Regions from separate parts of the Salmonella sp. FC25216 genome, predicted to be linked through region 2. Evidence: predicted binding sites of a transcription regulator. Region 2 holds the regulator's gene; the other holds the start of a gene.

Region 1 (14,978 bases), 500 kb from region 2:
CAATCACCACCCAATTACCCTTCGGCTGCGCCGAGCACATTTCAGCCAGTAACGGGCCTGCGCCGTCGTCGCCCATCATGCTATTGCCGACACAGAGTAAAACGTCAGTCACGAAGCCTCCTCACCATCAGGTAGATGGCGCTTTCCTGATGAATGTCATGCAGCATACTGAGCATCAGTTTACTCCATTCTTGCTGCTGCGGGGTCTGCGCGGCGCGCGCGTTATCAAACGCGCGCGCCAGCATCGACACATGGTTAAAATCGATAACGATCTCGCCATACTTCGGCACGCCTTCCATTTTACGCCGGGCATCGCTTCCCTCTTCAAGGGTGGCGATCCACGCCAGATAGTCGTTCCACGGGCAGGTGAGCGCAGCCTCCAGGCAATCGATGACCCCCAGGTGGTGGCCAATCGCCAGGCTGTAATAGACAACCTGCTGCGCCTCGGCGGGCGTCGCATCGTTCTCATCAATAAACTTACGGCTCAGTTGACTGAACACCACCTGTTCGCTCATCGGATACGTGCCTCTTCAACAACATGATTGAGATGTGTGACAATTTCGGTTAAACGCGGATCGTTTTCCGCTTCCAGCCAACGCGCCACCTGCTGCTCACCTTGTCCCAACTGTGTCAGGTAATCATCGGCGATTTGACGACCGTAGCGATAACCCGCCAGCCGACGCGCCGCGCGATCTACCTTCACGCGCAGCGGCTGCACCATATCCGGATGCAGAATTTCCGCCGCCTGGTCGTCCAGTTCCCCTGGCGTGCGCGCGTGGATTTTCTGCTCCAGCAGGCCAAGCGCCATCGCAAAGCCATACAGCGTCGCCGCAGGCGTTGGCGGGCAGCCTGGAATATACACATCCACCGGGACGATTTTATCCGTACCGCCCCAGACGCAGTACAGGTCATGGAAAATGCCGCCGCTGTTGCCGCAGGCGCCGTAAGAGATACAAATTTTCGGGTCCGGCGCCGACTGCCAGGCACGCAGCGCCGGAGAGCGCATGGCGCGGGTTACCGCGCCGGTAAACAGCAGAATATCGGCATGGCGCGGCGACGGTACCACTTTGATGCCGAAACGCTCGGCATCAAACAGCGGCGAAAGCGTCGCAAAGATTTCGATTTCACAGCCGTTACAGCCACCGCAGTCCACGCGGTAAACGTATGCCGAACGCTTAATATTTTTCAGTAGAGACGCCTTCATGCTGGCGATGGATTCATCCACCGTCATCGGTACCGGAATGCCGTTGGCGTCACGCGGGCCTAATAAATTGCTCATTAGCTGACCTCTTTCATATGGCGAGTCAGTTCAATACGGTCGGACGGCACCAGGCATTTCTGACGCTTACAGTCCGGGCAAGTCTCAAAGCTTTCGCGGTGATGTTCCGCGCGGCTGTCGCCGTTGTGTTTGAGCAGCGCAATGGCGTAATCAATCTCTTTTTGCACGGCAAAAGGACGGTGACAAACGCGGCAGTGACACAGTGCAAAGCGGGACTGTTGCAGAAAATCCTCTTTCTTCCACACCGCCAGTTCATATTCCTGTGACAGTTTAATCGCCGCCGTCGGGCATACTTCCTCGCAGCGGGCGCAGAAAATACAACGCCCAAGGTTGAACTGCCAGGCCAGCTCATTGGTCGCAAGATCGGTTTCTACCGTCAGCGCGTTCGACGGGCAGGCATTAACGCAGGCGGCGCAGCCGATGCACTGCTGCGGGTTATGTTCCGGCTTGCCGCGGAAGTTTTTATCAACCGCAATCGGCTCCAGCGGATAAGACGAGGTCGCCGTGCCGGTTTTGATAACTTTTTTGATAAAGGTAAACATGGCGATTCCTTATTTCAGCGGCGAGTTTTTACGCTCAATGCTGTAGCGCTCAAGTTCTTTGTACGGCACGACTTTGCTCTTCTTCTTACGCACATCGACCACAGTCATACGGTCGGTACAGGAGTAGCACGGGTCAAGGCTGCCGATAATCAGCGGCGCGTCGGAGACAGTGTTGCCGCGCAGCATATAGCGCAAAGTCGGCCAGTTGGCGTAGGTCGCCGCACGGCAGCGCCAGCGGTACAACTTCTGGTTGTCGCCGGTCATGCTCCAGTGGATATCATCGCCGCGCGGCGCTTCAGCGAAGCCGAGCGCAAAACGGTGCGGAATATAGGTGAAGCCTTCCACCATTAGCGGGCCACCCGGCAGATTATCCAGACCGAAGTCGATCATATTCAGCGAGGTGTAGACTTCGTTGATACGGACTTTCAGACGGGAAATCACATCGCAACCCTGCTCGCTATGTACTTCCATCGGCAGCAGACCGTAGCCGACAAACGGGTGGTCGGCGCGGGTGTCGCGGGCGTGACCGCTGGCGCGCACCATCGGGCCGACGTTACTAAAGTCACGGGCAATTTCCGGTTCCAGACGGCCAATACCGACGGTACGCTGCTCCATATTTGGCGTACTGAGCAGCATATCCACCAGCTCCTGCACGTCGCGACGCATCTGCTGCGCCAGTTGACGGGTCTGGATCATATCCTCTTTCAGCAGATCGCGGCGAATCCCGCCGATCAGGTTCAGGCCGTAAGTTTTGCGCGCCCCGGTAAGGATTTCTGCCATCTTCATGGAGGTTTCGCGCACGCGGAAGAACTGCATAAAGCCGGAGTCAAAGCCGGTAAAGTGGCAGGCCAGGCCGAGGTTTAACAGATGCGAGTGCAGACGCTCCACTTCCAGCAAAATAGCGCGGATCATTTGCGCGCGTTCCGGCACCTGAATGCCCATCGCGTTTTCCACGGAGGTGGTGTAGGCGGTGCTGTGTGCGAAGCCGCAGATACCACACACGCGATCCGAAAGGAAGGTGACTTCGTTATAACCCATGCGGGTTTCCGCCAGTTTTTCCATGCCGCGGTGGACGTAGAACAGGCGGTAGTCAGCGTCGATAATGTTTTCACCATCGACGAACAGACGGAAGTGGCCCGGTTCATCGGAAGTGACATGCAGCGGGCCAATCGGCACCACGTTATTTTTCTTGTCACCCAGCTCGTTAATGAACTCGTAGGTTTCCGCATCGGTGGTCGGCGCCGGGCGCTGACGATAATCCATGCTGTCTTTACGCAGCGGATAGAGCTCATCCGGCCAGTCGTCCGGCAGTACCAGACGGCGCTCGTCCGGTAGGCCGACCGGGATTAAACCGTACATGTCGCGCACTTCGCGCTCCCCCCACACGGCAGCCGGCACGCGCGGCGTGACGGAGGGATATTCCGGCTTATTTGGATCAACCTCAACGCGCACCGTTACCCAGCACTTCGTGCCCAGCTCCATCGACATCACGTAATAAACAGCATAGTGGCCGCACAACTGGCGTTCGTCATTACCGAACAGCACCGACAGCCATCCACCCTGCTGGTAGTAAAGAAACTCCACCACTTCCGGCAGATAGTTCACTTTCACCGTAATAGTCAGCTGATCTTTGGTCTGCCAGGCTTCGTCCAGCACTACGCCCGGAAACGCCTGGTGCAGCGCCGCAAGGTATTGTTGACCTAATTTTTCTTCAGACATGCTCAAACTCTCTTAAATCACGCCGCCAGCAAGGAGACGAAGGCTAAAAACGCAAACCCAAAACCGGCCCAGGTCACGCGTGAAGTGGCGCAAAAACGCAGTCGCGCCATGCTGTTTTCAAACAGGGCGATCACCAGTACGCCGACAATCAGCTTGACGACGGCAATCACCAGCGCCAGCAACAGTCCGCCTGCGCTGAAGGTTTCCATCTGTCCCCACGGCAGGAACACGCCGACGAACATTTGCAGCACCACCAGTTGCTTAAGGCTAATGCCCCATTTCAGCACCGCAAAGCCGCTACCGCTGTATTCGGTCAACGGCCCTTCCTGCAACTCCTGCTCCGCTTCCGCCAGGTCGAACGGCAGCTTGCCCATTTCGATAAAGGTAGCGAAAGCGCAGGCGCACAGCGCCAGAATCAGCGGAATACTGCGCGCGACAGGCCAGTGATAAATGGTATCGGTGATATTGCTAATATGGGTAGAGCCCGCGACCTGCGCGGCGACCCACAGGCCCAGCAGCAAAATCGGCTCCACCAGCACGCCAAGCATCGCTTCACGGCTCGCGCCAATAGCAGTAAACGGGCTACCGGTATCCAGACCCGCGATAGAGAAAAAGAAACGGGCGATGGCGAACAGGTAAATTAAGGTGATCAGATCGCCCAATTGCGGCAACGGCGAGCCAACGGTCACCACCGGCAGCGCGGTGGCGATAGTCAGCATCACGCCGACCATCACAAACGGCGTCAGGCGAAAAACCCAGCCGGAATCCGCAGGCGCAATACTCTGACGACCGAGCAGTTTGATAATGTCGCGGTACTCCTGCAACACGCCCGGCCCACGACGATTGTGCAGACGGGCGCGCGCCACGCGAGTAATACCAGACAGCAATGGCGCAACGGCAAATAGCACCAGCGCCTGAATTAACGGATAAAACACACTCATTTTCAGGCTCCTCGTGAAACCACAATCACCACCAGCACCGCCAGTTCAATCAGCGCCAGACGACGGAACAGCACCGCTGCCGTCGCGTTCTGCCAGCCCGGCACCAGCGATACCGGGTTAAGCCATTTACGCAATTTAAGTACCGGGGCAAAGGCCTCTTTTACCGGCATGGCGAAACCATGTGCGGTGATCACCATCGACTGCTCGTGGTCGTAGCCGCACACCCAGGCCGCGCCGCGGGAGCGCGATGGCAGACGGTTGCCTTTGAACATCGCCATAATGATGAACGGCAGTAGCGGACAGGCGACCAACAGCAGCGTGATCATCGGCTGCGATACGGTGGTGTGCGCGGTTTCCAGCGGCAACGGTACCGCAGTGGAAATCATCGGCAACAGCCACGGCGCGGCAACCCCGCCCAGTACGCAGCAAATCGCCAATGCCACCACGCTGACGCCCATCAGGATTGGCGCGCAACTGGCGTTTTCCGCCTCTTTCGTGCGCGGCGCGCCGAGGAACGTCACGCCGTAAACTTTCGCCATACACATCACCGCCAGCGCGCCGGTAATCGCCAGGCCAACCGCCAGCAGCGGCCCTAACAGACGACCAACAAACGCACCGCTATTGCCCAGTTTGAAGAAGGACTGGTAAATCACCCACTCGCCGGCAAAGCCGTTCAGCGGCGGCAGCGCGGCCATCGCCATCAGACCGACCAGCATGGCGATAGAAATAACCGGCATCCGTTTGCCAATACCGCCCAGTTTTTCGATATCGCGATGACCGGTACGGAACCAGATGCTGCCCGCGCCCAAAAACAGTACGCTTTTGAACAGACTATGGTTCAGCAGATGATAGAGTCCGCCGGTCAGACCCAGCGCGATCAGTACCGGCTGATTGAGAGCAATCCCGGTAACGCCTGCGCCCAGACCGAGCAGAATGATGCCGATATTTTCCAGCGTGTGATAGGCCAGCAAACGCTGAATGTTATGCTCCATCAGCGCATACAGGCCACCGACAAAGGCGGTGATCATCCCAAGCACCAGCAGCGCCACGCCCCACCACAGCGGCGCATTACCGCCAATCAGCGACAGCGACAGAATGCCCAGCAGCCCGATTTTCATCACCACGGTCGAGAACAGCGCGGCGGCGGGAGCGCTGGCGTTAGCGTGCGCCTGCGGCACCCAGCCGTGTAGCGGGATAATCCCGGCCAGCAGACCAAAACCGATAACGCCGAGCAGCCAGATATCGGAGCCCAGCGGCAGTTGCTGAGCGCGTTGATCCAGCAGCCCCAGATCCAGCGTGCCGTAGCGCTGCCACACCAGCCAGCAGGCGATTGCCAGTAGCAGCGTACCGAGACGACCCAGCACAAACCACAGTTTGCCCTCTTTGCTACCGCCGGTAAGGAACACGGCGCAGAGCGCCATGATTTCCGCCATCACCACCATCGTCCCCAGATTACTGGCGACCACGGCGCAGACGGCTGCCGCCATCAGCAGGTTGACCAACAGTCCGTTGGCTTTTACCTGTGGATGGCGATGCCAGTCGATATTGAACAGGCTGACGAACAGACCGCACAGCCCCAGAGTAATCAGCCAGATAGCATTCAGCGGCGTAATTTGCAGCATGTGGCCGGTAAACGGCATCACGCCGCTAACCGTAACGGCGCTGTTCAGTACGGTGAACCCCGCGCCTGCCGTACACAGGCTGCCGACCGCGCCGCCGATACCGGCAATCCAGCCGCTCAGCGCTTTATGAAACGAAAACAGAAACGCCAGAACGGCGGCGGCGGCAAACCACGCTACGCCGCTAGTAATCAGTGAAAGTGAACTCATTATGCATCCCCACTCTGAGCCTGCTGAAACAAGGTGAGATCGCCAAAATCGGTATTAAACGTCAGCTCACGTTTACGTTTGCTGGCGCGGGCGATATCCGTGTTATCCACCAGGTGTAGCGCTTTAGTCGGGCACATCCGCACGCAGGCCGGGCCTTGCTCGTCAAAGCTGCACAGGTCGCATTTCACCGCGATAGCGCGTACGCCCGGCACCCAGTCGAGCAACGTACTGACACGCGCAGGCGCAGGCGGCGCGGGCGGCGCTTTCGGCGTATTGGCGTTCGCCGGAATATGCAGCGGACGGCTGCCGGAAAACTCAATAGCGCCAAACGGACAGGCAATACCACACAGTTTGCAGCTCACGCACAGGCTTTCATTAAGCTGGACAGCGCCGTCAACGCGATTAATCGCGTTAACCGGGCATACCGTGGCGCATGGCGCATCTTCACAGTGGTGACAGAGCTGCGGCGCAGATTCTTTTTCATTCAGCATCACTTTCAGGCGCGGCATTGATTGCAGGCCATGCTGGCGATGCGTCTCTGAACAGGCGGCCTCACAGGTGTGACAGCCGATACAGAGAGTGGAGTCAGCAATTACAAAACGATTCACCAGGCATTCCTCAGGTGATTGTCATTTTTGACGAAAACATGCCGTTGAAATGTCATTTTCGACACTTATCGACACGCCCATCCCCAAAACATTCATGACGTGGCACAGCGCCACATCGCGAATCAAAGCGGGCAACGCCTCAGGCTTATACAGCCGGGCTGTGTCCCTTTACCAGTTGGCGCAAATTGACCGGCGAGTTGGTTTCCACCGCGGCATAGAGGCTGTCGTAAACGCTGGCGATTTTTTCCAGATAGTGCTCCAGCACCTGCTCGCGATCGCGGTTGTTAACCCGTTCATCAACCTTGCCGTCGATATCGAGTTGTGCCTGTGCAATCAATTGCTTATCTTCGCCATCTTTGGTTTCAACGTAGTATTCAATGGTGTGGCTGTTAAAACCATCCGCCAACGCAACGTAAATACGAAAGTGCTCAAACAGGACAAAGCAAAGATCCCTTTCCGGCGCGCAGCTCATTGCGTGATGCAGGCGCGCTTTCGAGAGGGTGATCCCCTGAACCAGCGAGTTGCAGTAAATATGCCACTGGTCCTGTAGGCGACGATGCCGTTGCGCGATGTAATCGGCTTTTTCGCTTATTTCCCAAATAGTCATGTCAGGTTACCCGTTTAACAGAGATGCCTGCGTTAAGCATTTTTCATGCCAATTATTAACCTATTGTTTTAATAGCATATTGACGTAATTATTGCCGTTTCGACGCGGTGACGACATGTCATTTCGTCATTGTCGACATGACCTACCAGGGGATGCAAACATTGGCATAAATATTGCTTTACAGGGGGCAACCACTACGGGAGGCGATATGCACGAAATCACCCTCTGCCAACGGGCACTGGAATTGATTGAACAACAGGCTTCAGCATACGGTGCAAAACATGTGACAGCCGTCTGGATCAAAATTGGCGCATTTTCTTGCGTAGAAACCAGCGCTCTTTCCTTTTGTTTTGATCTGGTATGCCGCGGCACGATAGCAGAAGGTTGTAAACTGCACCTCGAAGAACAAGAAGCCGAATGCTGGTGTGAGCATTGTCAACAATATGTCACGTTGTTGACACATCGTGTACGGCGTTGTCCACAATGTCATAGCGATACGCTGCGAATTGTGGCCGATGATGGCTTACAAATTCGGCGCATAGAGATTGATGGAACAGAAGATTAATGCCAGATGGCGGCTTCGCCTTACCCGGCCTACAACGACGATGACAACCTGTGGGCCGGATAAGACGCTCGCGTCGCCATTCGGCAGAAAGCCTGTAACAAGAAAAGATCAGGAGTAAGCGATGTGTACGACTTGCGGTTGCGCTGAAGGCAACCTTTATATAGAAGGCGATGAGCATAATCCACACTCTGCGTTTCGTAGCGCGCCCTTTGCCCCAGCGGCTCGCCCGGCGCTGAATATTACAGGCATTAAAACGCCTGAATTTACCCCAAGTCAGACCGCAGAAGGCGATCTGCATTACGGTCATGGCGAAGCTGGAACCCATGCGCCAGGTATGAGCCAGCGGCGGATGCTGGAGGTCGAAATCGACGTGCTGGACAAAAATAATCGTCTGGCAGAGCGCAACCGCGCCCGTTTCGCCGCCCGCCAGCATCTGGTGCTCAACCTGGTGTCCAGCCCCGGGTCCGGTAAAACCACCTTGCTGACCGAAACGCTGATGAAATTGAAAGACCGTGTACCGTGCGCGGTGATTGAAGGCGACCAGCAGACAGTGAACGACGCCGCCCGCATCCGCGCCACCGGCACGCCCGCCATTCAGGTAAACACGGGCAAAGGCTGCCATCTTGATGCGCAGATGATCGCCGACGCCGCGCCGCGCCTGCCGCTGGATGACCGCGGTATTCTGTTTATCGAAAACGTCGGTAATCTCGTCTGCCCGGCCAGCTTCGATCTGGGCGAAAAGCATAAAGTCGCAGTGCTTTCCGTGACCGAAGGCGAAGATAAGCCGCTGAAGTATCCCCATATGTTTGCCGCCGCGTCGCTAATGCTGCTCAATAAAGTCGATCTGCTGCCCTACCTCAATTTTGACGTTGAGAAGTGCATCGCCAGCGCGCGTGAAGTGAACCCGGAGATTGAAATTATCCTGATTTCCGCCACCAGCGGCGAAGGCATGGATCAGTGGCTGGCCTGGCTGGAGGCGCAGCGATGTGCATAGGCGTTCCGGGTCAAATCCGCGCCATTGACGGCAATCAGGCAAAAGTTGACGTCTGCGGCATTCAGCGCGACGTCGATCTCACATTAGTCGGCAGTTGTGATGAAAACGGTCAGCCGCGTCTGGGTCAGTGGGTGCTGGTTCATGTCGGATTCGCCATGAGCGTCATTAACGAAGCGGAAGCGCGCGACACGCTCGACGCGCTACAAAATATGTTTGATGTTGAGCCGGACGTCGGCGCACTGCTGTATGGTGAGGAGAGATAATGCGTTTTGTTGACGAGTACCGTGCGCCGGAACAGGTAATGCAGCTCATTGAACACCTGCGTGAACGCGCCGCCCTTCTTCCTTACACTGCTGAACGTCCGTTGCGCATTATGGAAGTCTGCGGGGGTCATACCCACGCGATTTTTAAATTTGGTCTCGATCAGTTACTGCCCGAAAACGTGGAGTTTATTCACGGCCCCGGTTGCCCGGTCTGCGTGCTGCCGATGGGACGTATCGACAGCTGCGTGGAAATCGCCAGCCATCCAGAGGTGATTTTCTGCACCTTTGGCGATGCCATGCGCGTGCCGGGGAAACAGGGTTCTCTGTTGCAGGCTAAAGCGCGCGGCGCGGATGTCCGTATTGTTTATTCACCGATGGACGCGCTGAAGCTGGCGCAGGATAACCCGACCCGTAAAGTGGTATTCTTCGGACTGGGCTTTGAAACCACCATGCCGACCACCGCTATCACGCTGCAGCAGGCAAAACAGCGCGACGTGCGAAACTTCTACTTTTTCTGCCAGCACATTACGTTGATCCCGACGCTGCGTAGCCTACTGGAACAGCCGGACAACGGCATTGACGCATTCCTTGCGCCAGGCCACGTCAGCATGGTCATCGGCACCGAGGCGTACCAGTTTATCGCCGCCGGTTTTAATCGCCCGCTGGTGGTGGCAGGATTCGAACCGCTTGATCTACTGCAAGGCGTGGTCATGCTGGTTGAGCAGAAAATAGCGGCCCTAAGCCAGGTTGAAAACCAATACCGCCGCGTGGTGCCGGATGCCGGAAACATGCTGGCGCAGCAAGCCATCGCCGATGTGTTCTGCGTTAATGGCGACAGCGAGTGGCGCGGTCTGGGCGTGATTGAATCTTCCGGCGTCCATCTGACGCCAGAGTATCAGCGCTTTGACGCCGAAACGCATTTCCGCCCAGCGCCGCAGCAAGTCTACGACGATCCGCGTGCCCGCTGCGGCGAAGTGCTGACCGGCAGATGCAAGCCGCATCAGTGCCCGCTATTTGGTAAAACATGTAATCCAGAGACCGCGTTCGGCGCGCTAATGGTCTCTTCCGAAGGCGCATGCGCCGCCTGGTATCAGTATCGTCAGCAGGAGTGTGAAGTTTGAACAATATACAACTCGCCCACGGCAGCGGCGGCCAGGCTATGCAACAGTTGATTAATAGCCTGTTTATGGAGGCCTTTGCCAACCCGTGGCTGGCGGAACAAGAAGATCAGGCGCGTCTGGAGCTGGCGCAACTGACGGCGGAAGGCGACCGTCTGGCGTTTTCTACCGATAGCTATGTGATCGATCCGCTCTTTTTCCCCGGCGGCAATATCGGCAAACTGGCGATTTGCGGTACGGCGAACGACGTTGCGGTGAGCGGCGCGATCCCCCGCTATCTCTCCTGCGGCTTTATCCTTGAAGAAGGGCTGCCGATGGAGATGTTAAAAAGCGTGGTCAATAGCATGGCGGCGACCGCGCGGGAAGCGGGTATCGCCATTGTAACCGGTGACACCAAAGTTGTGCAGCGCGGCGCGGCGGATAAATTGTTTATCAACACCGCCGGCATGGGGGCGATTCCCGCCGATATTCACTGGGGCGCGCAAACGCTGAGCGTTGGCGATGTGCTGTTAGTCAGCGGTACGCTTGGCGATCACGGGGCCACTATCCTCAACTTGCGTGAGCAACTGGGGCTGGATGGCGAGCTGGCGAGCGACTGCGCAGTATTAACGCCACTTATTCAGACGCTGCGGCATATTGACGGAGTGAAGGCATTGCGTGACGCCACGCGCGGCGGCGTGAATGCGGTCGCCCATGAGTTTGCGGCGTCCTGCGGTTACGGTATTGAATTGTCCGAATCCGCACTTCCGCTCAAACCTGCCGTGCGCGGCGTTTGCGAGCTGTTGGGGCTGGATGCTCTGAACTTTGCCAACGAAGGAAAACTGGTGATTGCCGTTGAACGGCAGGCCGCAGATCGGGCGTTGGCGGCGTTACGCGCGCATCCGCTGGGACGTGATGCGGCGCTGATTGGCGAAGTCGTCGAACGCAAAGGCGTTCGCTTAGCCGGACTCTATGGCGTGAAGCGAACCCTTGATTTGCCACACGCCGAACCGCTGCCTCGTATATGCTGATACACAGCCCGGTAGCGCTACGCTTACCGGGCCTGACTCGTAGCTACCGGATAAGCGTCAGCGCCATCCGGCAAAAATGTAAAACGAATACCTATAATTCATAGACCTTTTCGCACCGCGCCGCGGTATTTTCCTGGAAAAGCAACATGTCGTATACACCCATGAGCGATCTTGGACAGCAAGGCTTGTTCGATATCACTCGTACCTTATTGCAGCAGCCCGATTTGGCGTCGCTCAGTGAAGCGCTTTCGCAACTGGTAAAGCGTTCAGCGCTCGCCGACAGCGCCGGCATTGTGCTATGGCAGGCGCAGTCGCAACGCGCACAATATTATGCGACGCGAGAAAATGGCCGTCCTGTTGAATATGAAGATGAAACCGTACTGGCGCACGGCCCGGTACGTCGCATCCTTTCTCGCCCCGATGCGTTGCACTGTAATTTCCATGAGTTTACCGAAACCTGGCCGCAGCTTGCCGCGAGCGGTCTCTACTCGGAATTTGGTCATTACTGCCTGCTTCCTTTAGCCGCGGAAGGCCGTATTTTCGGCGGCTGCGAGTTTATCCGTCAAGAAGATCGCCCCTGGAGTGAAAAGGAGTATGACCGTCTGCATACGTTTACCCAAATTGTCGGCGTGGTCGCCGAGCAAATTCAGAACCGGGTAAACAATAATGTCGATTATGATCTGTTGTGTCGCGAACGCGATAACTTCCGTATTCTGGTTGCGATCACCAACGCCGTCCTGTCGCGCCTGGATATTGATGAGCTGGTAAGCGAAGTCGCTAAAGAGATCCACCACTATTTCAATATCGATGCGATCAGCATCGTGTTGCGCAGCCATCGCAAAAATAAGCTGAATATCTACTCCACCCACTATCTTGATGAGCATCATCCGGCGCACGAACAGAGCGAAGTCGACGAAGCCGGCACGCTCACGGAGCGCGTCTTTAAAAGCAAAGAGATGCTGCTTATCAACCTCAACGAACGCGATCCGCTTGCCCCCTACGAACGAATGCTGTTCGATACCTGGGGCAATCAGATCCAGACGCTTTGCCTGCTGCCGTTGATGTCCGGCAAGACGATGCTTGGCGTACTCAAACTGGCGCAGTGCGAAGAAAAAGTGTTTACCACCGCTAACCTCAAGCTGCTGCGTCAGATTGCCGAACGGGTGGCAATTGCAGTGGATAATGCGCTGGCCTATCAGGAAATCCACCGTCTGAAGGAACGCCTGGTCGACGAAAATCTGGCGCTCACGGAACAGCTTAATAACGTTGACAGCGAGTTTGGCGAGATCATCGGGCGCAGCGAAGCAATGTACAACGTGCTAAAGCAGGTTGAGATGGTGGCGCAGAGCGACAGTACCGTGCTGATTCTGGGCGAAACGGGAACCGGTAAGGAGTTGATTGCCCGCGCCATTCACAACCTGAGCGGACGTAGCGGGCGCAGGATGGTAAAGATGAACTGCGCCGCGATGCCGGCGGGGCTGCTGGAAAGCGATCTGTTTGGTCACGAGCGCGGCGCGTTTACCGGCGCCAGCGCGCAGCGGATTGGTCGTTTCGAGCTGGCAGATAAAAGCTCGCTGTTTCTGGATGAAGTGGGCGACATGCCGCTGGAGCTACAGCCTAAGCTGTTGCGCGTCCTTCAGGAACAAGAGTTTGAACGTCTCGGCAGCAATAAACTGATCCAGACCGACGTGCGACTGATCGCCGCGACTAACCGCGATCTAAAAAAAATGGTCGCCGATCGCGAATTCCGTAACGATCTCTACTATCGGCTGAATGTTTTTCCGATCCAACTTCCTCCGTTACGCGAACGTCCGGAAGATATTCCGCTACTGGTCAAAGCGTTCACCTTCAAAATCGCCCGCCGAATGGGTCGTAATATCGACAGTATTCCTGCTGAAACGCTGCGCACGCTCAGCAGCATGGAATGGCCAGGGAACGTTCGCGAACTGGAGAATGTCGTCGAGCGCGCCGTGCTGCTGACGCGCGGCAATGTGCTACAACTGTCGCTGCCGGATATTATCGCCGTAACGCCCGATACCTCGGCTGTTGCGACGGAAAGCGCCAAAGAAGGCGAAGATGAATATCAGCTTATTATACGCGTGTTGAAAGAGACCAATGGCGTAGTGGCTGGACCAAAAGGCGCGGCACAACGTCTGGGGCTTAAACGAACCACCCTGCTGTCGCGTATGAAGCGATTAGGTATTGATAAAGACGCATTAGCGTAACGGGTTGCCGGATCTTATCCGGCCCGGAGATGATGCGCGCCGTAGACCTGGCGCTTCCCCTTCACTTCTTACGCTGATATTTTTCCGGCAATTCCGGAACGGGGCGCTTATCGTCGATAAGATGCCGCACGGTCAGGACAGGATGCCGCCAAAGCATTCGCGGACCTGCCCAACGCATAATCTGCTTCATCTCCTCGCGTTTAGCCGGCTGATAGCAGTGCACCGGGCACTGCTTACAGGCGGGTTTTTCCTCGCCAAATACGCACTTATCAAGACGTTTTTGCGCGTAGGAAAACAGCGCATCATAATGCGCCTTATCATTTGAAGCTTGCGGACACCGGTTCGCGTAGAGCGCGATCATTTTTTTGATCGTCAGTTTTTCACGAGCGATACGTTTACCAGACATCGTGTCCTCTCCAAACATTAAGGTGCATTTATTTTACACCTTATCTCTCTTTAGCACTATCACTGCGTATCGTCATGCTTTCGCAAATAAGAATTATTTTCATTTATTCATGCCTTGTGCTATATAACATAGCAAAGGCTATATTCGATGATTAATTAACCACATTGTTGCGAGGGATACTATGACGAATCTGCGCCGTCTGAAAACACTCCTGATTGCCGGTATTGTAGCGATACTCGCGCTATCGCCGGCCTATGCAAAAGAGAAATTTAAAGTAATTACCACATTTACCGTTATTGCCGACATGGCGAAAAACGTGGCGGGCGACGCAGCGGAAGTCAGCTCGATTACCAAGCCCGGCGCTGAAATCCATGAGTATCAGCCAACGCCCGGCGATATAAAACGAGCGCAGGGGGCCCAGCTTATCCTCGCGAATGGTCTGAACCTGGAGCGGTGGTTCACCCGCTTTTATCAGCACCTTTCCGGCGTACCGGAAGTCGTCGTCTCCACCGGCGTCAAACCGATGGGCATTACCGAAGGCCCGTATAACGGTAAACCGAACCCGCACGCCTGGATGTCGGCAGAAAACGCGCTGATTTATGTCGATAACATTCGCGATGCTCTGGTGAAGTACGATCCGGATAATGCGGAGATCTATAAGCAAAACGCCGAACGCTATAAAGCGAAAATTCGCCAAATGGCCGATCCGCTGCGCGCCGAACTGGAAAAAATTCCCGCCGATCAGCGCTGGCTGGTCACCAGCGAAGGCGCGTTCTCTTACCTGGCGCGCGATAACAACATGAAAGAGCTCTATCTCTGGCCAATTAACGCCGATCAACAGGGTACGCCAAAACAGGTGCGTAAAGTGATTG
Region 2 (14,978 bases):
CGGCGAAGAACCTGAGTAATTTCGCCAGCCGGGGGAGCGAATGCCGTGTGGATAGCGATTTAGCCGCGCTGGCGAAGGCCATGCACCAGACCGGCAAGCCGCTGGGATTCATCTGTATCGCGCCCGCAATGTTGCCGAAAATCTTTGACTTCCCGTTACGTCTGACGATAGGGACGGATATTGATACCGCTGAAGTACTTGAAGAGATGGGCGCCGAACACGTACCTTGCCCGGTTGATGATATCGTTGTGGACGAGGATAACAAGGTCGTGACCACCCCTGCCTATATGTTGGCACAGGATATCGCCCAGGCGGCAAGCGGCATTGATAAATTAGTGTCGCGCGTGCTGGTTCTGGCGGAATGAGCAAACGACGCATCGCGCCGTTAACGTTTTTGCGCCGTCTACTTTTACGTACTCTTGTTGCGCTCGCCGTCTTTTGGGGCGGCGGTATTGCTCTGTTTAGCGTGGTTCCGGTGCCTTTTTCGGCGGTGATGGCGGAACGGCAGATTAGCGCCTGGCTGAGCGGAGAGTTCGGGTATGTGGCGCGTTCTGACTGGGTCAGCATGGCAGATATCTCGCCGTGGATGGGGCTGGCGGTAATTGCGGCGGAAGACCAGAAGTTCCCTGAGCATTGGGGCTTTGATGTTCCGGCGATTGAAAAAGCGCTGGCGCATAATGAGCGGAATGAGAGCCGTATTCGTGGCGCCTCCACGCTTTCGCAGCAAACGGCGAAAAATCTCTTTTTATGGGATGGACGAAGTTGGGTGCGCAAAGGTCTGGAGGCCGGGCTGACTCTGGGCATTGAAACCGTCTGGAGCAAAAAGCGCATCCTCACGGTTTATCTGAATATCGCGGAGTTTGGCGATGGTATTTTCGGCGTGGAGGCTGCGGCCTGGCGATATTTCAATAAGCCCGCCAGCCGCTTAAGTATGCCCGAAGCCGCGTTGCTGGCGGCCGTATTGCCAAATCCGTTACGCTATAAGGCGAATGCGCCTTCCGGCTATGTGCGTAGTCGACAGGCGTGGATATTGCGCCAGATGCGCCAACTGGGCGGGGAAGCTTTTATGACGCGCAACCAGCTTAATTGATTTTGCCGGATGGCGACGTGAACGTCTTATCCGGCCTACGATCCGTGTCGTCCAGGCCTGATAAGCACAGGCCATTAAGCTTCGCGCGAAGTGAGCGCCAGCCCTTTCTTGTCTTTTGGCTGCGCGTTCCTCTCCAGGGCAACGACCAGCGCAGGCTGGGCGATAAACCGCTGCCACACTCTCTCCAGTTTGCGTTCACAGCACCATGTTGACCAGGTCGCCAGCGGGATAAAGGTACTTTCACCCAGATTGTCACAAACCACCGGCACTACTTCTGACTCGCTGATTCGCTGGCACAGGACGTTTTGCGGCTTCAGCGACATTGTCACAATATGATTATCAAACAGGTAACGTTTCAGTTTCTTCAGTAGCTGGCGCAGGACGGCGACATCCTCTTCATAACGGCATTGCGCAGCGAACTCGGTCAGGGTGATAGATGGCGCGCCGTTGAAATCGGTAATCATGTCGTAGACATAGCCAGTACCGCAATCGGTTTCCACCGTGCCGTAATAACGGGGGATAGCGCTCCAGTCTGTCAGGTAGCGGGACAGACGCGCATAGTAGCTCAGTTCACGCCGAATCTCTTTATCGCCGCCGTGCTCACGGTTGTAAATAACCTTTATGCAGCGCCGGGCATTATCCGGGTGCATATAGCATTTACGATGTCGACCGGCGCCCAGCGGAGTCTGTTCGGATAAGGGGATCATGGCGAGTCCTGGAAAATTTTATTCACATAAATTTAGTATGGACAAAGAATTTAAATAAAACCCAAACGAAATTTTTTAAGGTTTTCTTAATGTTTTTATGCATAGGTAAAACGCACGAAATGTACAAATCTTACGAAAGGGTGGGACTGCGGGACAATTGGCAGGCGTAACATGCCCGGCTTTGGGTTGGCTGTCATCAAATACCGGGACGGCGTGGGGGAAATATGGAATAGAGGGGGAGGCTTAGTCTTCGTCAAAGCCGGAATTGAACAGAGCGATAACCGCCGCCAACGCTTCAACTTCTTGCGGGCCGGTGGCTTCAATTTCTATCTGGCGTCCTTTGGCTGAATCGAGCATTAACAGCGCGATGACGCTGTTCGCTTCCGCTTCGGTGCCTTCGTCATTGCGTAATAGCACCTCGGCGTCAAAACCCTGCATCAGTTCGAAAAGCTTCATGGCAGGCCGGGCATGCATGCCCAGCTTATTGGTAATTTCAACAGTTTGCTTTACGGTCATGTTTTGCGTTTTTCCAGCGTGCGATGGCGAGACTGGACGTTTTTACCGCGCGAGCGGAAGTAGTCTGCCAGCTGTTCTGCAATATACACCGAACGGTGTTTCCCGCCGGTACAACCAATAGCGACGGTAAGGTAGCTGCGGTTGTTGGTCTCCAGCATCGGTAACCATAGCTCAAGATAGCTGCGAGTTTGATAGATAAAATTGTGAACTTCTGTGTGCCGGTCAAGAAATGCGGCTACCGGCTTATCAAGCCCGGTCATGGGGCGCAGTTTTGGGTCCCAGTGCGGGTTGGGCAGGAAGCGAACATCGAACACATAGTCCGCATCGATTGGGATACCATGTTTAAAGCCGAAGGACTCAAATACCATCGTCAGTTCGCGCTCGCGTTTGCCCAACAGCCGGGTACGCAGCATCTCCGCCAGCTCATGAACGGACATTTCCGAAGTGTCGACGATTAGATCCGCACGAGAACGTAATGGCTCCAGCAGGTCGCTCTCTTTATCGATCGCACTCTCTAAAGAAAGGTTTTTGCTGGAAAGCGGATGCAGACGTCGCGTGTCGCTGTAGCGGCGAATCAAGGTATTGCGGTCGGCGTCAAGAAACAGCAATTGCGGCGAGAAAGCGTCAGGCAGATTATTCATCGCCTGTTCAAAAATCTCAGGTGATTCAGGCATATTGCGCACATCAATGCTGACGGCGGCGGAAATCTGGCGATCGGCCAGTGTTCGCGCCAGATCGGGCAACAGCACGACGGGAAGGTTATCCACGCAGTAAAAACCCATATCTTCCAGCGCGCGTAGAGCGACAGATTTACCTGATCCGGAACGCCCGCTGACGATCATCAGTACCATGTACCGTTTCTCCTCACAACGACAGAAAGAAATGCCATTGAGTTGTTATGCCTCATTCTGCTCACCTTCGGTGTCAGTAATGATTTGATACAGCTCTTCATCATTCAGCGCCGCGCGCAGGCGGCGGCAGATCGTTTTATCCGCCAGACGTTTCGCGACCAGCGACAGCGTATGCAGATGCGTTTTAGTCTGATCGGCGGGCACCAGCAGGGCGAAGAGGAGATCGACCGGCTGGTTATCGATGGCATCGAACGCGATAGGCGTTTCGAGCTGAACGAACACGCCGACGGCGCGTAAGGTATCTTCTTCCAGTTTCCCGTGCGGGATGGCGATACCATTACCAATACCGGTACTGCCCATTTTTTCGCGTGTCAGAATGGCTTCAAACACGACCTGAGGAGGTAAACTGAGCTGTTTTGCCGCCAGTTCGCTGATGATTTCCAGCGCGCGTTTCTTACTCTGACAATGAACGCCGCTACGCGTACACTCCTGGTTAAGTACACTGCTCAGTTGTAGAGTCGTATCGTTATTTATCATAATTTCACCTAAGAACCTGTCCTGTCAGGTTGATGGCCAGGTTCGGAGCGCTAACTGTACAAATGGCCCGTTGTGTCACACAACAGGCCGTCCTGCACTGGCTAACTGCCCGGACAATTAGTGTTGTTTCAGTTTATCTTTATGCCTGGTTAACTGCCTTGCCAGTTTATCAATCAAGCCGTCAATGGCGGCATACATATCCTGGCCTTCCGCGCTGGCGTGAATTTCGCCGCCGTTAACGTGTAGCGTCGCATCCGAGATGTGCGTGACCTTCTCCACTTTCAACACCACGTATACCTGATTAATCCGCTCAAAATACTGTTCAAGTTTGGCGAATTTCGTCGTCACAAATTCACGCAGGGCTTCAGTAATTTCGACGTTATGTCCGGTGATATTGAGCTGCATAGTGTCTTCCTTATCGGTTGGGTCAAACCAGCTGTTTGCGTTGGTTTGACGGCGGAATGGATAAAGACTCTCGGTACTTCGCAACAGTGCGGCGCGCCACCATGATACCCTGTTCTGACAGCAGAGAGGTTAACTTGCTGTCGCTCAGCGGTTTCGCGGGGTTTTCCGCCGCAATTAACTTCTTCACCAGCGCGCGAATCGCGGTGGAAGAGGCTTCGCCTCCGCCTTCGGTATTGACGTGGCTGGAAAAGAAATATTTGAGTTCAAAAATACCGCGCGGGCTGTGCAGATACTTCTGCGTGGTCACGCGGGATATGGTGGATTCGTGCATCTCGACGGCCTGGGCGATATCCGCCAGTACCATCGGTTTCATATATTCTTCGCCCTGTTCAAAAAAGGCTTGCTGTTGCTCGACGATGCAGCGACTGACACGCAGCAGCGTGTCGTTGCGGCTTTCAAGGCTTTTTATCAGCCACTTCGCATCCTGTAAATTACTGCGGATGAACTGGCTGTCGGTATCGTTGCGCGCGCTGTTGCACATGGCGGCATAGTGCTGGTTAATCTGTAAACGGGGAATACTGTCGCTATTAAGCTCCACCGTCCAGCGGCCGTTATGCTTGCGTACCAGCACATCCGGGATAACGTACTCCGGCTCGCCGGTCTGGATCGACTGACCGGGTCTGGGATCGAGCGACTGAATCAGGTTTACCGCCTCTTTCAGTACCTCTTCTTTCAGTCGGGTAACGCGCATCAACGTGCGGAAATCGTGGTTGGCCAGCAGATCAAGGTGATCGCAGATAATGAGCCGCGCCTCTTCCAGCCACGGCGTGGATTTGTCGAATTGTGAAAGCTGGATCAGCAGACAGTCGCGAAGATCTTTCGCCGCAACGCCCACCGGATCAAAACGCTGAATACGCTTCAGGACGGCTTCGACTTCATCAAGATCTACCTCTTCATCGCCCATGCTTTCGCGAATTTCATCCAGGGATACGGTGAGATAACCGGTATCATCTACCGCATCGACAATGGATGTCGCAATGGCGCGATCGGTGTCCGAGAAGGGCGTTAGCTCAACCTGCCACATCAGATAATCCTGCAACGACTGCGTCGTTTCGCCCTGATAGACGGGCAGTTCATCATCGATATAATCGCCGCTGGGGCCGGATGGCGTCCCGGCGGTGTAAATTTCATCCCAACTGGCGTCAAGCGGCAGCTCTTCCGGCATCTCTTTCTGTTCGAGCGCATCTGCGGTATCGAGAGGATCGTCATCCTGAGGTTGCTGAGTGTCGATTTCGTCATGAAGATCGGTTTGCTCAAGCAGCGGGTTATTTTCCAGCGCTTGCTGGAGTTCCTGCTGAAGTTCCAGCGTAGACAACTGCAACAGACGGATGGCCTGTTGTAGCTGAGGCGTCATCGCCAGTTGTTGGCTAAGCCTGAGTTGCAAACCTTGCTTCATATTCAGAGTCGTTTTCTCCCGCTAGAGCAGCATAGCCCTCTACCCTATCAGAGTCTGAAGTCTTCCCCAAGATATACACGCTTAACGTGTTCGTCTTGCAGGATTTCTGTCGGCGTACCGTGGGCGATAAGGTGGCCCTGGCTTACGATATAGGCGCGTTCACAGACTGCCAGCGTCTCACGGACATTATGGTCGGTGATCAGCACCCCGAGCCCGCTATCGCGCAGATGTTCGATAATGCGTTTGATGTCGATAACGGAAATCGGGTCAACGCCGGCAAAGGGTTCATCCAGCAGGATAAATTTGGGATTAGCGGCCAACGCGCGGGCAATTTCTACACGACGGCGTTCACCACCGGACAGCGCCTGTCCCATGCTGTCGCGCAGATGCTCAATATGAAACTCTTCCATCAGCTCGTTGGCGCGGTCTTCTCGCTGTTCTGCGGTCAAATCGTCACGAATTTGCAGTACCGCCATCAGGTTATCAAATACGCTGAGACGGCGGAAAATAGAGGCTTCCTGCGGCAAATAGCCGATACCGCGGCGCGCGCGCGCGTGCAGCGGCAGCAGACTGATATCTTCATCATCAATGATGATATTGCCCGCGTCACGCGGCACGATACCGACGACCATATAAAAGGTGGTGGTTTTACCTGCGCCGTTTGGACCGAGCAGACCGACAATCTCCCCGGAGTTAACGGTCAGACTGACATCTTCCACTACGCGACGGCCTTTATAGGCCTTCGCCAGATTCTTTGCAGTTAATGTTGCCATAACGAATTAGTTACTCTTCTTTTGCGCCGGAGTCTGGCCTTTGTTTTTGTCTTGCAACTGCGACGGCACCAGAACGGTGGTGACGCGTTTGCCTTTCTCGCTGAAGGCCTGCATTTTCTGCTCTTTCACCAAATAGGTGATTTTGTCGCCAGTAATGTTGCTGTCAAGCTGTTCCAGATAAGCGTTGCCGGTCAGCACCACAAAATCTTTTGCCAGTTCGTAATGCATATGTGAAGCGTGGCCTTTCACCGGTTTACCGTTGTCCTGCATCTGGTAGAAGGTGGCCGGATTGCCGTAACCGTCGATCACCTCTTTCCCTTGCTCGCCGCCAGGGCGGGTAACAACGACTTTATCGGCGTTGATCTTAATCGTGCCCTGGGTCATCACCACGTTGCCCGTAAAGGTCACGACGTTGCCTTGCATATCCAGCGACTGTTGATCCGAGTCAATATGAATAGGCTGCTCGGTATCGCCCGTGACGGCGAATGCCGGAATGCTGGCGGCCAGCAGCGAGCCGGCAAGCATAAGATTAAGGCTGAGTTTGTTTGTTTTGAATTTCATAAGAGGTTCTAACCTTTTCAATCAGCTCGGCGTTCTTGCTGCGTAAGTTACCGCGCATTTTCAGTCCGCTGGAGTTAAATGTTGTGCCGTATAACGTCACCAGATCGTTCGAAGTAACGTCCTGCGTCACCAGATTAATTTGCGCGTTATCGGTGGTAATTCTGCGTAGTTGAGCGTCAGGCACCAGGGCGTTGACTTCAACATGGCCATACAGATAGAGCATCCGATCGTTAGTCAATTTGGCTTTATCGGCTTTGATCGACCATGTCGGCACTTTATCCTTATCAAAGGTGGTTAATACCGGTTGCGTAAACCATGAGACCGCCTGATCGGAAAAATATTCAACGTGCTGTGCGATCAGACGATAGCTCAACGCGCCTTCCGGACTGTACACGACGGTATCCGTATGCTCGCTTTTATACGTGGGATCGTTGCTATTGACCACCACGGCGGCAGGATCGTCTTTATCTGCCAGATTGATACCAATCAGTACCAGAATGGCCAACGACAGTAGAATGATAACCCAACGTCTGGTTTTACTCATATCGATTGCCCTTTGGCCTCATTCAGCTTGCCCTGCGCCAGCAGCAGCAAATCGCACACCTCACGTACCGCGCCGCGCCCGCCGGCAATGTGCGTCACATAGTCAGCGCGGGGGATCAGCAGCGGATGCGCATCCGCAACGGCAACGCTTAATCCCACTTTTTCCATTACCGGCCAGTCAATCAGATCATCGCCAACATAGGCGACGTTTTCCGGTGCAATAGCCAGTTTTTCCAGCAGATTGCTAAAGGCGATCAGCTTATTCGACTGCCCCTGATAAAGATGGGCGATCCCCAGCGTGGCGCAGCGATCTTCTACAAGTTTAGCCTTTCGTCCGGTAATAATGGCAACCTCGATATTGGAGGTCAAAACACAGCGAATGCCATAGCCGTCACGAACGTTGAAAGCCTTCAGCTCTTCGCCGTTATTGCCCATATAAATTAGGCCGTCAGACAATACGCCATCCACGTCAAGGATGAGCAGACGGATATTCTCCGCCTTTGTCATGACGTGGGTGCTGACGGGGCCATAACAGGTCGCAAGCGACGCACCTGCTTTACTCATCGTTAATTATCCTTGAGTTTCTACACGACGCCTGCACGCAGGAGATCATGCATATGTAACACACCGAGTAACTGGTCGCCATCAGCAACCAGTACGGAGGTGATATGGCGGGACTGCATTAAATTCAGCGCATCGACGGCGAGAATACCGGGACGCACGCGAATGCCCCCTGGCGTCATCACCTCGGCGATCCCCAACTGGCGCATATCGCCGCCCATGTCGAATACGCGACGTAAATCGCCGTCGGTGAAGATGCCGTCGATCTTCATGGATTCATCGCAAATGACGGTCATACCGAGATTTTTACGCGTAATTTCTAATAGCGCATCACGCAGGCTGGCATGTTTATTAACATGCGGGATTTCATCGCCGGTATGCATAATATCGCTTACGCGCAGCAGCAGCTTACGTCCCAGCGCGCCGCCAGGATGCGACAGAGCGAAATCTTCGGCGGTAAAGCCGCGCGCTTTTAACAATGCCACGGCGAGCGCGTCGCCCATCACCAGCGTTGCGGTGGTACTACTGGTAGGCGCCAGGCCTAACGGGCACGCTTCTTTGGGCACTTTAACACACAGATGCACATCTGCCGCACGCGCCATGCTGCTTTCCGGTCGCCCGGTAATGCAAATTAACGGTACATGCAGGCGTTTAAGCACCGGTATTAGCGCCGCGATCTCGCTGGATTCGCCGGAGTTGGAGATAGCGATAACCACATCCTGCGGCGTAACCATCCCCAAATCGCCGTGCGCGGCTTCGCCCGGATGTACAAAAAAGGAAGAGGTGCCGGTACTGGCGAAAGTGGCGGCCATTTTCCGTCCGATATGACCGGATTTTCCCATACCCATCACCACTACTTTTCCGGTGCAGTTGAACATTTTTTCACATGCCAGCGTGAAATGCTGGTTGATATATTGATCAAGCTCCGCCAGGCCTTCACGTTCAATTTCCAGGACCTCTTTGCCTGCCTGCTGAAAGTCAAACCCCGGTTGTAACGCTAAATGCGACATAATCCGTTTCCAGTTATCCAACAAGAAGTGGCGATAGCCAATAGAGCATCGCCAACCATACGATAAACCCGCCGGTCAGCAGTATACCTGCGCCCCGACCAATCTGGCGCGGATGCCGCCAGCAAAGTAAAGCGAAAACCACGCTAACCAGCAACATCACGCTATAATCACGCCCAAACGCCAGCGGGTTGATCTCCCCCGGGGCGATCAGCGCAGGCAGCCCCAGCACGATGGCGAGATTAAAAATATTGGCGCCAATGATATTGCCGACGGCAATATCATTTTCGCCTTTTCGCACGCCGGCAATCGCCGTGGCCAGTTCTGGCAGACTGGTGCCGACGGCGATGACTGTCAGGCCGAGCGTTAATTCACTCATGGCGAAATAATTCGCCAGTACCGTAGCGTTATCGATTACCATGCGCGTCGCCATCGGCATGATGACCAGCGCAATGCCCAGCCATAAGAACGCGACGGGGAGCCCGCCTTCGCGCGGCAGTTCCGCCAGTTGTTCGCGAGTGAGGCTGTCATTTCCCTGCCGTTCGGCCAGACGCGCGATTTTAACAATGAATAACAGCCATAGCACGGCCAGAAGCAGGAGAAAGATACCATCACTGCGGCTTAACTGTCCGTCATGCAGTACGGAACCGGCTACCACGCTAACAAATAACATTAACGGCAATTCGCGACGTAAAACATCGGAATGCACGGTAAAAGGACGAACCAGCGCCGCCAGCCCTAAGATCAGCAAAATATTGGTGATGTTAGAACCGAGCGCCGCGCCGACGGCTAAATCGAGCTGACCGTGCAGCGATGCGGCAACCGACACAATAATTTCCGGCAGCGAGGTGCCGATACTCACTACCGTCATCCCGATGATCAGCGGGGGAATACCGAATGTACGGCATAAAATAGAGGCTGCAAACACCAGACGATCGGCGCCGTAGGCCACCAGAAGCAAACCAATTATGAGTAGCGCCATCGCTAAAAGCATCTAAAGTCCTTTCTTCAGGTATACTCGCCGGTCCCCTGGAAGGGATATCTGGAAGCCGTAACGAAGTCCTAATTTTGACTTTATGCGGCTAAAAAGTAAAACGAATGCCAGCTTTCGCTAACCCTGTCAGTGAATATTCTGTAATTATGTCGAACCCATGGTTAAATTCAGCGCCATGGTTACCTCAACAAGGCAATACGAAGGATGAATCAATGGGTCAGTCTGTGGCAAATTTAGTCGATATGCGCGACGTCAGCTTTTCCCGTGGCGAACGCTGCATTTTCGATAATATTTCCCTGACGGTGCCGCGCGGGAAGATCACGGCGATCATGGGGCCGTCGGGCATCGGTAAAACCACTCTGTTGCGCCTGATTGGCGGACAGATCCCGCCGGATAAGGGCGAGATCTTATTTGATGGCGAGAATGTGCCGGCCATGTCCCGTTCGCGGCTCTACACCGTCCGCAAACGTATGAGTATGCTGTTTCAGTCGGGAGCGCTGTTTACCGACATGAACGTGTTTGACAATGTGGCCTATCCGCTACGGGAGCACACCACTTTACCCGCGCCGCTGCTAAAAAGCGTTGTGATGATGAAACTGGAGGCTGTCGGGCTGCGCGGCGCGGCAAAACTGATGCCTTCCGAGCTCTCCGGCGGGATGGCGCGCCGCGCCGCGTTGGCGCGCGCCATCGCTCTGGAACCGGATCTCATCATGTTCGATGAGCCGTTTGTCGGCCAGGACCCGATTACCATGGGCGTTCTGGTGAAGCTGATTTCAGAATTGAACAGCGCGCTGGGCGTGACCTGCGTGGTGGTTTCGCATGATGTGCCAGAGGTGCTCAGTATTGCGGATCACGCCTGGATCATGGCGGACAAAAAAATCGTCGCCCACGGTAGCGCTCAGGCGTTGCAGGAGAATACGGACCCGCGCGTGCGTCAGTTCCTTGACGGCATTGCCGACGGGCCGGTTCCGTTCCGCTATCCGGCGGGCGATTATCACCTTGATTTACTCGAAACAGGGAGTTAAGCCACTCATGCTGTTAAATGCGCTGGCAGCACTCGGACACCGCGGGATCAAAACCGTCAGGACGTTCGGGCGTGCCGGGTTAATGTTATTCAATGCGGTTATCGGTAAGCCGGAGTTTCGCAAACATGCGCCGCTGCTGGTGCGCCAGCTTTATAATGTGGGTGTCTTGTCGATGCTTATCATTATTGTCTCCGGCGTATTCATCGGTATGGTGCTGGGGCTGCAAGGCTATCTGGTTCTGACCACTTACAGCGCGGAGACCAGTCTTGGCATGTTAGTGGCGCTTTCGCTGCTGCGCGAGCTGGGGCCGGTGGTCGCGGCGTTGCTGTTTGCCGGGCGGGCCGGGTCGGCGTTGACGGCGGAAATCGGCCTGATGCGGGCGACGGAGCAGCTCTCCAGTATGGAGATGATGGCGGTTGATCCATTGCGCCGGGTGATTTCGCCGCGCTTTTGGGCTGGCGTGATTTCGTTGCCGCTACTGACCATTATCTTTGTGGCGGTCGGTATCTGGGGCGGCTCGTTGGTCGGCGTAAGCTGGAAGGGAATCGACGCCGGGTTCTTCTGGTCCGCGATGCAGAATGCCGTCGACTGGCGTATGGACCTGGTGAACTGTCTGATAAAGAGCGTGGTGTTCGCCATTACGGTAACATGGATTGCGTTATTCAACGGTTATGACGCAATACCGACTTCTGCCGGGATTAGCCGGGCAACGACGCGTACCGTGGTTCACGCATCGTTGGCCGTTCTGGGGCTGGATTTTGTGCTGACCGCACTGATGTTTGGGAATTGAGTTCATGCAAACGAAAAAAAATGAAATTTGGGTAGGCGTTTTTTTGCTGGTGGCGTTGCTGGCGGCGCTGTTTGTGTGCCTGAAGGCGGCAAATGTGACCTCTATGCGCACGGAGCCGACCTATAAGGTTTATGCGACCTTCGATAACATCGGCGGTCTGAAAGTGCGTTCCCCGGTACGCATCGGCGGGGTGGTTGTCGGGCGGGTTGAAGATATCTCGCTTGATCCGAAAACGTACCTGCCGCGCGTAACGCTCGACATCGAAGAGCGTTATAACCATATTCCCGATACCAGCTCGTTGAGTATTCGTACTTCCGGGCTGCTGGGGGAGCAATATCTGGCATTAAACGTCGGTTTTGAAGATCCTGAGCTGGGAACGTCTATCCTCAAAGATGGAAGTACGATCCAGGACACCAAGTCTGCAATGGTGCTGGAAGATATGATTGGTCAGTTCCTTTATAACAGCAAAGGCGACGACAATAAGAATTCTGGCGATGCGCCAGCCGCAACGGAAGGCCATACTGAAGCCACAACGCCCGTGGGCGCAACGAAATAATCTCAGGAGAATTGAGGCATGTTTAAACGACTGATGATGGTGGCCATGCTGGTCATTGCGCCATTAAGCGTAGCAACGGCAGCGGATCAGAGCAATCCTTATAAACTGATGAACGAGGCGGCGCAGAAAACTTTTGATCGCCTGAAAAACGAACAGCCGAAAATTCGCGCCAATCCGGATTACCTGCGCGACGTTGTTGATCAGGAACTCCTGCCGTACGTGCAGGTAAAATATGCCGGCGCGCTGGTGTTAGGCCGCTACTACAAAGATGCGACCCCGGCGCAGCGTGAAGCCTATTTTGCAGCGTTTCGCGAATACCTGAAACAGGCCTACGGCCAGGCGCTGGCGATGTACCACGGTCAGACTTACCAGATAGCGCCTGAGCAACCGCTGGGCGATGCGACCATTGTGCCGATCCGTGTAACGATTATTGATCCCAACGGTCGTCCGCCGGTGCGTCTGGATTTCCAGTGGCGCAAAAATACCCAGACCGGCAACTGGCAGGCGTATGACATGATTGCGGAAGGCGTCAGCATGATCACCACCAAGCAAAATGAGTGGAGTGACCTGCTGCGTACTAAAGGCATCGACGGCCTGACCGCACAATTGAAATCTATCTCTCAACAGAAAATTACTTTAGACGAGAAACAGTAATGACGCCGCAACTCACCTGGACGCGTGAAGCGGGCACACTGATGCTGGCGGGAGAGCTGGATCAGGACGTGTTGACGCCGTTATGGGACGCGCGCGTAGAGGCGATGACAGACGTTACCCGTATCGACCTGAGCCAGATCTCCAGGGTGGATACGGGGGGCCTGGCGCTGCTGGCGCACCTTGTGAACCAGGCAAAAAAACAGGGCAATACCGTGTCATTGTCTGGCGTTAACGATAAGGTCTACGTGTTGGCGCAATTATATAACTTGCCCGAAGACGTACTTCCTCGTATGTAATGAATGCCGGATGGTTTATCCGGCCTACACTTCGCATGATCTTCGTAGGCCTGATAAGACGCGTTAGCGGTGCCATCCGGCACTTTTACAGCTCTGATTTATCAGCGTGATCTTTTGCTTATTTAAGACGGCGCCACTTTGCTCTAAGATGTTGGGCTGTTTTCACTATTTGACGAATAAAGAACCCATGGAAAATCATGAAATTCAGAGTGTGCTGATGAATGCCCTCTCCCTCCAGGAAGTCCACGTCTCCGGCGATGGCAGTCACTTTCAGGTTATTGCCGTGGGCGAGATGTTTGACGGCATGAGCCGGGTCAAGAAACAGCAAACGGTCTATGGCCCGCTAATGGAGTACATTGCGGACAACCGTATCCATGCCGTATCGATCAAAGCGTATACCCCGGCAGAATGGGCGCGCGATCGTAAACTTAACGGATTTTAAGCTACGGGTAAGGGTAACCTGCCGGTAGCGGAGATGAATGCTTAATTGAGAATACAATAATGGATAAATTTCGTGTACAGGGGCCAACGACGCTCCAGGGCGAAGTCACAATTTCCGGCGCCAAAAACGCCGCGCTGCCGATCCTGTTCGCCGCGCTGCTGGCAGAAGAGCCGGTAGAGATCCAAAACGTCCCAAAACTGAAAGACGTGGATACGTCAATGAAGCTCCTGAGCCAATTAGGGGCGAAAGTGGAACGCAATGGATCGGTACACATTGACGCCAGCCAGGTGAACGTGTTCTGCGCGCCTTATGATCTGGTTAAGACCATGCGCGCCTCGATATGGGCGCTGGGGCCGCTGGTTGCCCGTTTTGGTCAGGGACAAGTCTCCCTGCCGGGGGGATGCACTATCGGCGCGCGTCCGGTTGATCTGCATATTACCGGTCTGGAACAACTAGGTGCGACCATCAAGCTGGAAGAGGGTTACGTAAAGGCCTCCGTGGAAGGGCGTCTTAAAGGGGCGCATATCGTGATGGATAAGGTCAGCGTCGGCGCGACTGTCACCATTATGTGCGCCGCTACGCTGGCGGAAGGGACGACCATTATTGAAAATGCCGCGCGCGAGCCGGAAATTGTCGACACCGCTAACTTCCTGATTGCTCTGGGGGCGAAGATCGCCGGGCAGGGCACCGATCGTATTACGATCGAGGGCGTAGAGCGTCTGGGTGGCGGCGTTTATCGTGTGCTGCCGGATCGTATCGAAACGGGGACTTTCCTGGTGGCGGCAGCGATCTCTCGCGGTAAAATCATCTGCCGTAACGCGCAACCGGACACTCTGGACGCGGTACTGGCGAAACTGCGTGATGCTGGTGCGGACATCGAAGTGGGCAAGGACTGGATTAGTCTGGACATGCACGGCAAACGACCAAAGGCGGTCAATGTTCGTACTGCACCGCATCCGGCATTTCCGACCGATATGCAGGCACAGTTCACGTTGCTAAACCTGGTGGCGGAGGGGACAGGCTTTATCACAGAAACCGTTTTTGAAAACCGTTTTATGCATGTGCCTGAACTCAGCCGCATGGGCGCGCGTGCGGAAATTGAAAGCAATACCGTGATATGCCATGGCGTAGAAACACTCTCTGGCGCACAGGTCATGGCGACAGATCTGCGGGCATCTGCGAGCCTGGTGCTGGCGGGCTGTATTGCGGAAGGT

Evidence for each region. Region 2 encodes sigma-54, which starts transcription at its own class of promoters, with help from an activator protein. Its sites were predicted from a motif close to GTTGGCACANNTTTCGCTNT; they were not measured.
Region 1: hypA (hydrogenase maturation nickel metallochaperone HypA) is a predicted target of sigma-54. The motif match lies at 7,686-7,705, and genes of this name have one in related genera.

The regions. Positions count from the first base shown of each region.
Region 1 is NZ_JBDGON010000003.1:20,798-35,775, forward strand. Features, by position in the region: gene hycI (hydrogenase maturation peptidase HycI) at 1-112, opposite strand, end outside; gene AC3G3F_RS06350 (formate hydrogenlyase maturation HycH family protein) at 105-515, opposite strand; gene hycG (formate hydrogenlyase subunit HycG) at 512-1,279, opposite strand; gene hycF (formate hydrogenlyase subunit HycF) at 1,279-1,821, opposite strand; gene hycE (formate hydrogenlyase subunit HycE) at 1,831-3,540, opposite strand; gene AC3G3F_RS06370 (respiratory chain complex I subunit 1 family protein) at 3,558-4,481, opposite strand; gene hycC (formate hydrogenlyase subunit 3) at 4,484-6,310, opposite strand; gene hycB (formate hydrogenlyase subunit HycB) at 6,310-6,918, opposite strand; gene hycA (formate hydrogenlyase regulator HycA) at 7,064-7,525, opposite strand; gene hypA (hydrogenase maturation nickel metallochaperone HypA) at 7,734-8,090, shown strand; gene hypB (hydrogenase nickel incorporation protein HypB) at 8,212-9,084, shown strand; gene hypC (hydrogenase 3 maturation protein HypC) at 9,075-9,347, shown strand; gene hypD (hydrogenase formation protein HypD) at 9,347-10,468, shown strand; gene hypE (hydrogenase expression/formation protein HypE) at 10,465-11,475, shown strand; gene flhA (formate hydrogenlyase transcriptional activator FlhA) at 11,622-13,700, shown strand; gene AC3G3F_RS06420 (nitrous oxide-stimulated promoter family protein) at 13,762-14,106, opposite strand; gene sitA (iron/manganese ABC transporter substrate-binding protein SitA) at 14,288-14,978, shown strand, end outside.
Region 2 is NZ_JBDGON010000003.1:516,321-531,298, reverse strand. Features, by position in the region: gene elbB (isoprenoid biosynthesis glyoxalase ElbB) at 1-365, shown strand, start outside; gene mtgA (monofunctional biosynthetic peptidoglycan transglycosylase) at 362-1,090, shown strand; gene yrbL (PhoP regulatory network protein YrbL) at 1,165-1,797, opposite strand; gene npr (PTS phosphocarrier protein NPr) at 2,041-2,313, opposite strand; gene rapZ (RNase adapter RapZ) at 2,310-3,164, opposite strand; gene ptsN (PTS IIA-like nitrogen regulatory protein PtsN) at 3,210-3,701, opposite strand; gene hpf (ribosome hibernation promoting factor) at 3,819-4,106, opposite strand; gene rpoN (RNA polymerase factor sigma-54) at 4,129-5,562, opposite strand; gene lptB (LPS export ABC transporter ATP-binding protein) at 5,610-6,335, opposite strand; gene lptA (lipopolysaccharide ABC transporter substrate-binding protein LptA) at 6,342-6,896, opposite strand; gene lptC (LPS export ABC transporter periplasmic protein LptC) at 6,865-7,440, opposite strand; gene kdsC (3-deoxy-manno-octulosonate-8-phosphatase KdsC) at 7,437-8,003, opposite strand; gene kdsD (arabinose-5-phosphate isomerase KdsD) at 8,024-9,010, opposite strand; gene AC3G3F_RS08755 (calcium/sodium antiporter) at 9,024-10,001, opposite strand; gene mlaF (phospholipid ABC transporter ATP-binding protein MlaF) at 10,214-11,026, shown strand; gene mlaE (lipid asymmetry maintenance ABC transporter permease subunit MlaE) at 11,034-11,816, shown strand; gene mlaD (outer membrane lipid asymmetry maintenance protein MlaD) at 11,821-12,372, shown strand; gene mlaC (phospholipid-binding protein MlaC) at 12,391-13,026, shown strand; gene mlaB (lipid asymmetry maintenance protein MlaB) at 13,026-13,322, shown strand; gene ibaG (BolA family iron metabolism protein IbaG) at 13,510-13,764, shown strand; gene murA (UDP-N-acetylglucosamine 1-carboxyvinyltransferase) at 13,824-14,978, shown strand, end outside.